DNA from 3 places in the Ectothiorhodospira shaposhnikovii genome. Region 2 is predicted to be linked to each of the others. Evidence: riboswitches for the same ligand, from Rfam matches in the RefSeq annotation. Region 2 holds a riboswitch; each other region holds the start of a gene.
What was found. A riboswitch is a leader RNA that binds a small molecule or an ion and turns the genes downstream of it on or off. The one in region 2 is predicted to bind cobalamin.
Positions count from the first base shown of each region.

Region 1 (3,818 bases), 1.2 Mb from region 2:
TCATGTTCACGGCCCTGGTCAGGGACGTGACGGAACGACGGCAGGTGGAGGAGCAGTTACAGCGGGAGCGGGACCTGGCCAGGGTCACGCTGGCGTCCATTGGTGATGGGGTGATCACCACCGATGAGTCCGGTGTGATCCAGTATATCAACCCCGTTGCCCAGCGTCTGACGGGCGTGGACCTGAGCGAGGCCCGTGGCCAGCATATCGGGTCGGTCTATCGTCTTGTGGACGAGAAGACCGGCAGGATGATGGAAAATCCCGTGCGTTCGGTGCTTTCCGGGGGGCAGCCCATTCGCCGTCATGAGCATGGTCTGCTGCGCCGTCGTGACGGCAGGCAGATTCCGGTTCAGGACTCCGCTGCCCCCATCCGTTCCCACGAGGGTTTCATCATGGGGGTGGTGCTGGTGATCCATGATGTCACCGTCACCCTGAACCTGTCCCGTGAACTGACCTATCAGGCTCGGCATGATGTCCTGACCGGGATTCTCAACCGGCGGGCCTTCGAGGAATGTCTCACTCACCTGCTTGACGGCGCCTTCGAATCCGATACCCATCATGTACTTGGTTATCTGGATCTGGATCAGTTCAAGGTGATCAATGATACCTGTGGTCATGAGGCCGGGGACGAGGCCTTGCGTCAGATCACGGCGCTTTTGGGGCGACATGTGCGGAGCGCCGATGTACTGGCCCGGTTGGGTGGCGATGAATTCGGTCTGCTGCTGCGGGATTGCCCGATGGACAAGGCCTGTCAGGTGGCCGAGGCCATGCGTCAGTCGGTACAGGACTTTCGCTTCGCCTGGCAGGACAAATCCTTCAGTTTGGGGATCAGCATCGGACTGGTGGGGATCGGCGAGGGGCACGGGTCCTTGGCCGCATTGCTTTCCGCCGCGGATTCGGCCTGTTATGCGGCCAAGGAGGCCGGCAGAAGTCAGGTGCATGTGTATCAGCCGGACGATCAGCATTTGCTGGAACAACATGGACAAGTGCAATGGGTTTCGCGGCTGCAGTCCGCCCTGGATGAAGACCGGTTCCGTCTCTATGTGCAGCCCATCGTACCTTTGGTGGCGGGATGTGGGTGCGTGTCGGTGCATTACGAAGTATTGCTGCGGTTGCGGGAAGGGGATCAGATCATCAGTCCCGGTAGTTTCATTCCCGCCGCGGAGCGTTATCAGATGATGCCCCGTATCGACCAGTGGGTGGTGCGCAATGTGCTGGCCTGGCTGAGTGACAATTGTCGCCGGTCGGGTGGCTTGGACGGTACCTGGTGCGTCAACCTGTCGGGCGCCTCCCTGTCCGATGACCGCTTCCGGCAGAGCCTCAAGGCGGACCTGGAACAGCTGGCCCTGCCACCGGGAACCCTCTGCCTGGAAATCACGGAAAGCGCGGCCATCGGCAATCTCTCCAAGGTGGTCCCTTTCATCCGGGAAGTCAGGCATCTGGGCTGTCTGTTTGCGCTGGATGACTTCGGCAGTGGTCTGTCCTCGTTCGGGTATCTGAAAAACCTGCCGGTGGACTATCTGAAAATCGATGGCGCCTTCGTCAAGGATATCGCCCATGACCCTGTTGACCTGGCCATGGTGCGGGCCATCAATACCATCGGCCATGAAATGGGCCTGAAGACTATTGCGGAGTTCGTGGAAAACGAGGAAATCATGGATGCCCTGGGCCGGATCGGGGTGGATTTCGTGCAGGGCTATCACATTGGCAGACCCCGGCCCCTGCATGAGATCGCACCGGTGCGGCTCATGCCACGGTGAGGGCAGGGCACAGGCTGAGGTGTTTTTGAATCCACTGGTGTACCGGGTCCATTTCAAAGTACCAAGGCAGCGAAATCATTATCCTCCTGTGTGGTGGCGATTGTCTGAGTGGTGCCATACCCGGTAAGCTTGCCCCGTTTGTTCAATCCTTCCACGGGTGCCCGCAGGCCAGTGCCTTCGGGTGAAACGGGAAGCCGGTGACGTCGCCGTGGCGACCATGCCGGCGCTGCCCCCGCAACGGTAGGTGGTGAGCAGGGATCATCCGGCCACTGTGAGGTTGCGCCTTCGTTCAGGCGCGCCTCATGGGAAGGCGATCCCCTGTGTGCCCCGGCACAGCCACGAGCCCGGAGACCGGCCCGCGGAATATCTGTCACTCCATCAACATGCACGCGGGCGGCGTGCGGGAGACATTCCATGTCTGCATCCTCGGGCGCCTTCCGGGCGCGCATCCCTGCCACCATCGTCACCGGCTTTCTGGGCAGTGGAAAGACCACGTTGTTGCGCCACATCCTGGATCATGCCCAGGGACGGCGCATTGCGGTTATCGTCAATGAGTTCGGTGAACTGGGCGTGGACGGGGAGATCCTTCGCGGCTGCACCGTGGGCTGCGAAACCGAAGAGGGCGAAGAGGCCGGCCGCATCTACGAACTGGCCAACGGCTGTCTGTGCTGTACCGTGCAGGAGGCCTTCTATCCGGTCATGCAGGCCCTGATGGAGCGCCGCGACGAGATCGATCACATCCTCATCGAAACCTCGGGCCTGGCCCTGCCAAAACCCTTGGTGCAGGCCTTCAACTGGCCGGCCATTCGCACCGGCTGCACGGTGGATGCGGTCATCACCGTGGTCGATGCCCCCGCCGTCGCCGCCGGCCGGTTTGCCGCCAATCCGGAGGCGGTGGAACGTCAGCGTCGCGCAGACCCCAATCTGGATCATGTCTCCGGTCTGCATGAACTGTTTGAGGATCAACTTTCCGCGGCGGATCTGGTGCTTTTGAACAAGGGGGATCTGATCACACCGGAGGCCCTGCAACAGGTGGAGGCGTTGGTGCGCGGGGAGATCCCGCCCCAGGTCAAGGTGGTGACCGCCGATCACGGACGTCTGGATCTGTCCCTGTTGCTGGGTCTGGGTTGTGCCGCGGAGGAGGGCATCCATCTACGCCACGCCCATCACCACCATCATCACCACCATGAGGGAGAGGGCGCCGCCCACGGGCATGAACACGAACACGAGCATGGACATGACGCCTTTGATTCCGTCGTCGTCGAGTTGCCGGCGGTGGATCGGGAAGCCCTGCTGGAAGGGCTGCAGGCCCTGGTAAGTACCCATGACATTCTCCGCATCAAGGGCTTTGCCTGCCTGCCCGGCAAGCCCATGCGGTTGGTGATCCAGGGGGTAGGCCGTCGCTTTGACAGCTATTTCGACCGTCCGTGGCGGCCTGACGAGTCGCCCCGGACCCGCCTGGTCTGTATCGGCCGCGGTCTGTCGGCCGCCGTGCTGCGGCAGGCCCTGGCACCGGCGGCGCTTGCGGAACCGGCCTGATGCACCTGCTGTCGGCCCAGCCCGGCGGCTTTGTGGATGACGATACGGTCACCATCCGGCTGGATCAGTCCCCGGCGGAGATCGTCATCCTCAGCGCGGCGGATACCACCCTGGCCCTGCTGGCCGCCCATTATCCCGGCAATCCCCAGGCACCGGGGGGCGGCCTGATTGGTTATCCGACCTTGCGTCTGGCCAATCTGCTGCACCTGCGCCAGCCGGCTTCCGTGGATCTCTACATGGAAAGTGTGCTGGAACGGGCGCGCCTGATCATCATTGATCACCTGGGTGGGGAGTCCTACTGGCCCTACGGCACCGAGCAGGTGCAGGCCCTGTGCCGCCGACGCGGCATCGCCCTGGCCATGTTCTCCGGCGATCATGTGGAGGATCCCCGCCTGCTGGCGGGCAGTACGGTGGCCCCGGAGATCTGTCGGACCCTGTGGCGCTATCTGCGGGAAGGGGGCGGGGCCAATATCCGGGCCTTTTACCGCTACCTGGGCGCCACCTTCTTCCAGTTGCCCC
Region 1 is NZ_CP178333.1:2,172,345-2,176,162, reverse strand. It holds gene amt (ammonium transporter) at 1-1,760, shown strand, start outside; cobalamin riboswitch at 1,899-2,135, shown strand; gene cobW (cobalamin biosynthesis protein CobW) at 2,175-3,299, shown strand; gene cobN (cobaltochelatase subunit CobN) at 3,299-3,818, shown strand, end outside.
Region 1: linked by a shared signal. The riboswitch ahead of cobW (cobalamin biosynthesis protein CobW) and the one ahead of ACLF6L_RS04575 (TonB-dependent receptor domain-containing protein) in region 2 are both predicted to bind cobalamin.

Region 2 (3,818 bases):
CAGCCCCAGTTCATAGGTTTCGGAGGATTCCGGTGCCAGGTCCGGATTGCCACTACCGGGCCAGTACAGGTCGTTGAAGGTGGGCGCCTTGAAGGCCGTGCCGCCGCTGGCACGGACCCGCCAGGCATCGGTGATCCGGTAGCCCCAGGCCAGCTGCCCGGTAGTTTCCTTGCCGAAGGCCTCGTTGTCATCCTGCCGCAGACTGCCGGTCAGGGCATGACGCCCCAGGTCCAGCTGGAGCTGGGCGTATACACCCCAGTTGTCCCGCCGGGTCTCGTCATAATTGGTGGAACCACTCACTTTGTCGTCCTGGTAGTCCACCCCTGCCGTGAACAGGTGATCCCCCAGCAGGAGGTCGTTCTGCCAGGCGAACAGATATCGCGTCGTATCGATCCGTGACGAGGCCACCCCATTCTGGAAGGTTTCGTTCTCATCCCGGCTGTGGCTGACGCTCAGTTCACTGAACCAAACCTCGTGGAGCTGCCCCCGGACGCCGATCCGGGAGGCATGATGGACGAAATCAATCCAGTCCCGAGCCGGGTCACCGAAGTCATAATCGGTCTCCCCAAGGGCGTGATGAAAAGAACCGAACAGCTCCAGACCCTCGGTAGCCTGGTGGGACAAACGTCCGGAGACACTGCTGTTGTGGAATCCGTCCCGACCGGAATCCCCCACCCCCCGCTGAACATCGATGCCATCGGTGCCGAAGTGACTGCCGGAGAGGCTGTAGCGGGTCCGGTCCTGGCTGCCGGAAACCCCAAGTCCGTATTCCCGGGTATTGAAGGAACCGGCCCCCATGTGCGCCCGCACCCGGGCCGGGCCGTCACCTTCGCGGGTAAAGATCTGGATCACGCCGCCGATGGCATCGGAACCATAGAGACTGGTTCTGGGTCCGCGAACGATCTCCACCCGCTCGATCTCCGCCGGGGGCAGAAACTGCCAGGAGGCACTGCCCAGGGTGGCGGAGCCCATGCGCACGCCGTCGATCAGCAACAGGGTGTGATCCGAAGCGGCGCCGCGCAGGAACAGGCCGGTGGTCTTGCCGAAGGGACCATTTTGAGACAGGGCAATGCCGGCCCGGGCCGCCAACAGATCCGCGAACGCCTTCGGCTGCAACCGCTCGATCTCTTCACGCTCGATCACGGTCACCGACGCCAGGGTCTGATCCACGGTCTGGGCCGTGCGGGTAGGGGTCACCAGGATGGGATCGAGCCGGGCGATCATTTCCTGGGCAGACAGGGCATGGGGAAGGGCCAGCAGGATCGCTGCCGACAGCAGGGACTTCTTGTGCATGGGGATACTCTCCGGCGCGCCGCCCGCGCGCCATGCGGTCTTGAATCAGGACGGCATGCTGGAGAGCCAGGGGCGCGGGAAACCCGTCCTGGCACACGACCACGAACGGCACTTCCCTACCGGGGAACCCGAAGATATCGAGCCGCGCAAAGCCCTCCGCAATGCCGCGTAAGCGCATCAGGCCGGTCTCCGGGCTCGCGGGCGGGTCATGTACGACCTGGTCAGGGCACCTTCCCACGCTTGCGCGCAGTGGTTGTATCGCCCTGCCGGGGATCCTGGAAACACCATGGACCCCCCACCTCGCCTACCGTTGCGGGGGCAGCGCCGGCATTGTCCATGGCCTTGGGCCATGGTCGCACCGGCTTCCCGTTTCACCGGATGTGTGTCACGCATCCGGCACCTGAAGCGAGGCAGGATAATACGCAACAGGATCATGATTGGCTACCGCCAATGGGTTTTTTTCCGGCAGGATTGACCGCCGGCAACTGCTATGATGCCTGCCTTCAAGACTTGATCACCCACTATCGGCAATCAGCAAGAAAGGCGACGATGCGCGCAAAAAAAGCCCGTTTACCGATGATATCCGGCATTTTATGCCTCACCGCCTGGCTGACCACGGCCACGGCCGACCCCGCCGCGACGACGCCGGTCCAGGTCATCGATGACCGACAGCAGACGGTGTCCCTCGCCGCGCCGGCCGAGCGCATCATCAGCCTGGCCCCCCACATCACCGAGCTTTTGTTTGCCGTGGATGCCGGCAACCGGATCGTGGGCACGGTGAGTTTCAGCGACTACCCGGCGGCGGCAGCGGACATCCCCAGGATCGGCAGCTACAAGCAACTGGACATGGAATCCATCCTGGCCCTGAAACCGGATCTGGTGGTGGCCTGGAGCAGCGGCAACGTCCAGGCCCAGGTGGAGCGCCTGGCCCGGCTGGGGATTCCCATCTACTACAACGACCCCCAGGATTTCGAACAGCTGGCCCTGGCCCTGGAACGCCTGGGCACCCTGGCCGGGCGGGCACCCCAGGGACGGGCAGCGGCCGAGGACTTTCGCCGGGATCTGCGGGCGTTGGAAGCACAATACGGCGACCGGCCCAGGGTGACGGTGTTCTACCAGATCTGGGACCGCCCCCTCATGACCCTCAACGACCGGCACCTGGTCTCCCGCGCCATCGAAATCTGCGGCGGCCACAATCTGTTCGGTGACCTGGAAGCCCTGGTCCCGCGACTGGATCGGGAAGTGGTGCTGGCCGCCGATCCGGAAGCGATCCTGGGGGGCGGCATGGGCGAGGACAGCCCGCACTGGATCGAGGAGTGGCGCCGCTGGCCGACCCTGACCGCCACCGCCCGGGACAATCTGTTCTTCATCCCCCCGTCCCTGCTGCAACGGGCCACGCCGCGCATTCTGGAAGGCACCCGATGGGTCTGCGAGGCCCTGGAAACCGCCCGCGACCGGCGCCCGGAGACCTCCGAGTGAGCCGACCGGCCCTGGTGCTGCCGATCCTGCTGGGGGCCGCCGGCCTGTCCCTGGGCATCGCCGTGGCCCTGGGCAGCGTGCCGCTGACGCCCACCGAGACCCTGGCCGTGCTCACCGGCGGCGGCGAGCCGCTGCACCGGACCCTGATCCTGGAACTGCGCCTGCCCCGCGCCCTGGCGGCCTTTGCCACCGGCGGCCTGCTGGCGGTGGCCGGGGCGCTGATGCAGGTACTGCTGCGCAACCCCCTGGCGGACCCCTATGTGCTGGGGCTGTCCGGCGGCGCGGCGGTGGGGGCGTTGCTGTCCATGCTGGCGGGCCTGGGCATGGCCATGGTATCGGGGGCGGCCTTTGCCGGCGCCCTGTTGTCCACCCTCATCGTCTTCGGCCTGGCCCACGGCACCGGGAGCTGGACACCCACCCGTCTGCTGCTGACCGGGGTGGTGGTGGCGGCGGGCTGGGGTGCCTTCATCAGCTTCCTGCTGGCGATCAGCCCCACCACCGAACTACCGGGGATGCTCTACTGGCTGATGGGGGATCTGTCCCATGCCCACAGCCCCTGGCCGGCCTGGATCGTGCTGGTGGTCGTCGTGCTGGTGGCCATGCCCCTGGGGCGCAGTCTCAACGTACTGGCCCGGGGACCGCTGCAGGCGGCAGCCCTGGGTGTTGCCGTGCGCCCCCTGGAATGGACCCTCTACGGGGTGGCGGCCCTGGTCACGGCAACGGCGGTCACCATGGCGGGCAGCGTGGGTTTCGTGGGTCTGATCGTGCCGCACATGCTGCGTCTGGTGCTGGGCAATGACCAGCGCCTGATCCTGCCGGCCTCGGCCCTGGCCGGCGGCATCCTGCTCACCCTGGCGGACACCCTGGCGCGGACCCTGATCGCCCCCCAGCAGTTGCCGGTGGGCGTGATCACCGCCATGCTGGGCGTCCCGGTGTTCCTGTACCTGCTCTACCGCAGCCGTTGAGATGAGCGACTCCCGACTTCTTCAGCCAGCCCCCGCGCCCCTGCTGACCCTCATGGACCTGGTGGTGGACATCCCCGGCCG
Region 2 is NZ_CP178333.1:1,003,500-1,007,317, reverse strand. It holds gene ACLF6L_RS04575 (TonB-dependent receptor domain-containing protein) at 1-1,293, opposite strand, end outside; cobalamin riboswitch at 1,456-1,712, opposite strand; gene ACLF6L_RS04570 (cobalamin-binding protein) at 1,843-2,772, shown strand; gene ACLF6L_RS04565 (FecCD family ABC transporter permease) at 2,769-3,737, shown strand; gene ACLF6L_RS04560 (ABC transporter ATP-binding protein) at 3,739-3,818, shown strand, end outside.

Region 3 (3,818 bases), 1.2 Mb from region 2:
ACTCGGGAGGCCATCGTGCGCGCGCGGCTGGCCTTCGAGATGGACCCGCATGGCTTTGTCCTGCGCCATGATCAGGCACAACGGGCATTGCTGGAGCGGCTCTGCCGGGCTCGCAACCGACTTGAAAGCCTGGTGTTCGAGGATGATTTGCACCGGCAGGTCAGCCGGTTGTGTTTCGAGGCAGGGGTGGAAGGGGTGAGAGCGGATCTGGTCATGCTGCGTGCCGCCCGTGCCCACGCCGCCCTGGCGGCACGATCCCGGATAGAGGAACAGGACGTGCAGGCGGTGCAGGCCCTGGTGCTGGATCATCGGCGTCCGCCGGCCGGCTCCGAGTCGGTGGAGGTTCCGCCTCAAGGCTCGCATGCCGCCGAGCAGAGGCGTCCGCCTCCTGCCGGGGCGACGATGGAATCGGAGTCCACGGAAACATCCCGTGGCCAGGATCCGGAACCGGATCATGATGATGAATGGGGCGTACTGCCGCCGGAGCCGGTGGCCTACCGGCCGTGGGATGTTGCGAGGCCCTTGCCGGTAAAAAAGCCCTGACGCACCGTCGGGCACCCGGACAGGTGCCCGACGGGCGCGGTGACAACCCCGGTCGGCAGCGTGAGTTCTCCCGCCTTGGGCCGGGGGTCATCCACTGGCACCGCAGCCTGATCCACAAGGGGCATGGCCCCCTGACCCGGGACGCTCTGGTTTATCGTCGCCGCCGGGGGCATGGTGACATGCTCTATTGTCTGGTGTTGGACTGTTCCGGTTCCATGCTGCGTCGGGACAAGCTGGCCCTGGCCAAGGGACTGCTGTCCACCTGGGTACAACAGATCTATGTTCTGCGGGGGGAACTGGCGGTGATCGGGTTTTCCGGCAGTGGGGCCCGGGTGTTGCAGCCCCCGGCCCGAGCCGCCGTCTTCAACGAGGACTGGATCGCGCCCATCGGTGGTGGCGGAGGGACGCCGATGGCCTCCGGCGTGGCGCTGGCGGACGCCCTGCTGTTGCAGGTACGCCGCCGGAACCCCGACAAGCGCATCGGTTTATGGTTGCTGACCGATGGCCGTACCCACCGGATTCCCCCCAGGCCAGCGCATGCCGATGTCTGCCAGGTGGTGGACTTCGAGACTGAAGCCGTCTCCCTGGGACGGGCGGCGAGGATCGCCCAGGCCTGGGGGTGTGCCCATGGGCACGTGAATGCCCTATGAGGACTGCCGCGCAGAGGCGATACGCAGATTATCCACGGCAAACAGACGACCCAGCCGCTTGCCTTCGTGGGCTTTCAGCAAGCGCACTGCGGCGTAGGTGACCAGGGGTTCGATGAGCACGATGAGCGCATAAGAACTGGCCCACAGCGCCCAGGCGCTGATTCCTGTCCCTGTTCCCGCCAGCCAGAAACCCACCATCAGGGCCACGCCGCTGTAGTACATCGCATCCAGACGCAAAATCCGTCCCCAGGTCAGGGTTTCGCCCTGTTCCCGGTAGCGTCGCCCGATGGTGTAGTGGACCAGCAGCAGCGGCAGGATCAGGGAGAGGCTGTTGACTGCCCAATGCGCCAGGTCGGCAGGTTCGAAGATGAGGGCCTGCAGGAGCAATCCTAGAGCAAAGCCGAACAGTGCGGGCAGAAAGCCCAGGGTGAAGTAGATGGCCATGGCCCCGACGAAGTGAAGCTCCGATGGCCCGACGTGAAAGTGGATAGCCTCCATGAAGACCGAGAAGAAAAGCGCGGCCAGGAGAATACGCGGCCAGTCCTGTGGGCGGCGTATGAGGTGGCGTAGGTAATAGGCAAGTACGACCGCGGCGGTGGCCCCGGCAAGGATGAGTTTGGGTTGGGCAATCAAGCCTGTTTCGATATGCATGGCAGACCTCGGTCTATCGGGTTCCAGAAACCATGCGGGGGGCAGGATCAAGGCGGCAGGCAACTCGGCAAGCGCAGCGGCATGCCAGGCGTGTACGCCGCCGTTCACGGTTCCCCGCCGTGTGGCGCGTTGCTTGAGGCCGGTCTCCGGGCTTGCGAGAGGAAGCTATGCTTCCGGTGAGGCGCCTTCCCATGCCGGACGCAGTATTACGCCTTCGGCACAGTGACGTGATGCCACACTTTGACTCGCCTACCGTTGCGGGGACAGCGCCGGCCTTGGCCGGTGTGTGAAATATATTCACGTCACCCGCCGCACCGGCTTCCCGATCACGACACTCGACGCCGACCATAGGCCGGACGCACAGGCACCGCGATCCCGACGGCACGTGCCGCCGGGTCACCTGAAGCAGCCGAAACCTTACGAACCTTGGGGAAGCAAGTCAATGTGCGACGTGTGTGTTCTCTACCGAGACAACCCGGTTGCGGCCGGACGCCTTGGCGCGATAGAGCGCCAGATCCGCCGCTTCGATCAGTTGTCCGGGTGAGCGTGTGTCCCCCATATTCAGCGTCGCCACGCCGATGCTGACCGTGATCACCCCCAACGGGGAGCTTTCGTGGGGCAACGCCCTTTGTTCCAGCATGCCGCGAATCTCTTCCGCCAATCCAAGGGCCCTTGCATGATCAAGACCGCTGCAGACAACGGCAAACTCCTCACCGCCGTAGCGGGCCGCCAGATCGGTGGCCCGCTGGGTATGTTGCCGTAGCACGTCGGCCAGCACCTGCATGCAGTGGTCTCCCGCCGGGTGTCCATGCTGATCGTTGTAGGCCTTGAACCAGTCGATATCCAGCATCAGCAGACTCAACGGCTGGGCAAAACGGCGGGTTCTCCCCCATTCCCTTGCCAGCACCTCATCAAGGCTGCGTCGGTTGGCCAGGCCGGTGAGCGCGTCGGTGCGGGACAATCGGGACAATTCCTGGTTGGCCTGCTCCAGCTCCCGCGTGCGCGTGGCAACCAGCCGCTCCAGATCCTGGGTCTGTCGTTCCATGTGATGTGCCATCTGTCCCAATGCCTGGGATAACCGGCTGACTTCCTGGACCGGAGTGCGGATGTCGGGCCGGTAGGTCCAATCCCCCCGTCCGAGTCGGCTTGCCCAGCGACTCAAGGCCACCAGAGGACGGGTGACCCAGATGCTGATGAGGGTGATCAGGATCATTCCCAGCAACAGTATCCCGGCCGCCACCAGCAGCAATTGCCGTAGTAGATCCAGCATCGGTGCCATGAACTGGCTCTGGGGGATCGCCTGCACGATCCTGAGTGTCGGGCCGTCCCGGAGTGAGTAAGACACCCAGTCCACCAGATAGCGTTCGTTGCCGATCTGGTGCAGTATCCGGCCCTGTTCAGGGTCGGCTTGTCGTTCCAACAGTTCGCCCAGTTCCCTGAGCAGAGGAGAATCACTTTCCCATAGACTGATCCTGCGGGTTTCGTCACGGCTCAGGAAATAGACCGGGTCCGGGGTCGAGTTTGCCAGTAGTTTTCCGTCCGGTTCGGTGATGAAGGCCACACCCCCGGAGCGCTCCATCACTTCGGCCAACCAACGGCTGAGCTGGACGATGGACACATCGGCGGTGATCACGCCCACGAACTGGTCATCGGCCCCATAGAGGGGGGCAGACATGCCCAGTCCCATGGCGCTGTAGTCATCCGCGGGGTCATTGATGGCATAACGGTAGACCGGGTACCAGCTCATGCGCCCCATCATCTGGGCAGTCACGAACCAGGGGCGGAGTCGGGCATCGTAGTTATCATTGCCGGCATCGATCAGTTGTCCCGGACGATTGCGTTCATCCACGCGGTAGAGAGACATGACCCGGTGGTTGGCGATGCTGGCCTGCAAGATCCGCAGACTGCGATCCTCGCCCAGCGGAGGGCGGCTGGCAGCAAAATATTCCCCTTCGGGCGTGCCCGTGGAGAGAA
Region 3 is NZ_CP178333.1:2,164,722-2,168,539, reverse strand. It holds gene ACLF6L_RS09850 (ATP-binding protein) at 1-543, shown strand, start outside; gene ACLF6L_RS09845 (vWA domain-containing protein) at 567-1,193, shown strand; gene ACLF6L_RS09840 (energy-coupling factor ABC transporter permease) at 1,188-1,844, opposite strand; cobalamin riboswitch at 1,964-2,209, opposite strand; gene ACLF6L_RS09835 (diguanylate cyclase) at 2,284-3,818, opposite strand, start outside.
Region 3: linked by a shared signal. The riboswitch ahead of ACLF6L_RS09840 (energy-coupling factor ABC transporter permease) and the one ahead of ACLF6L_RS04575 (TonB-dependent receptor domain-containing protein) in region 2 are both predicted to bind cobalamin.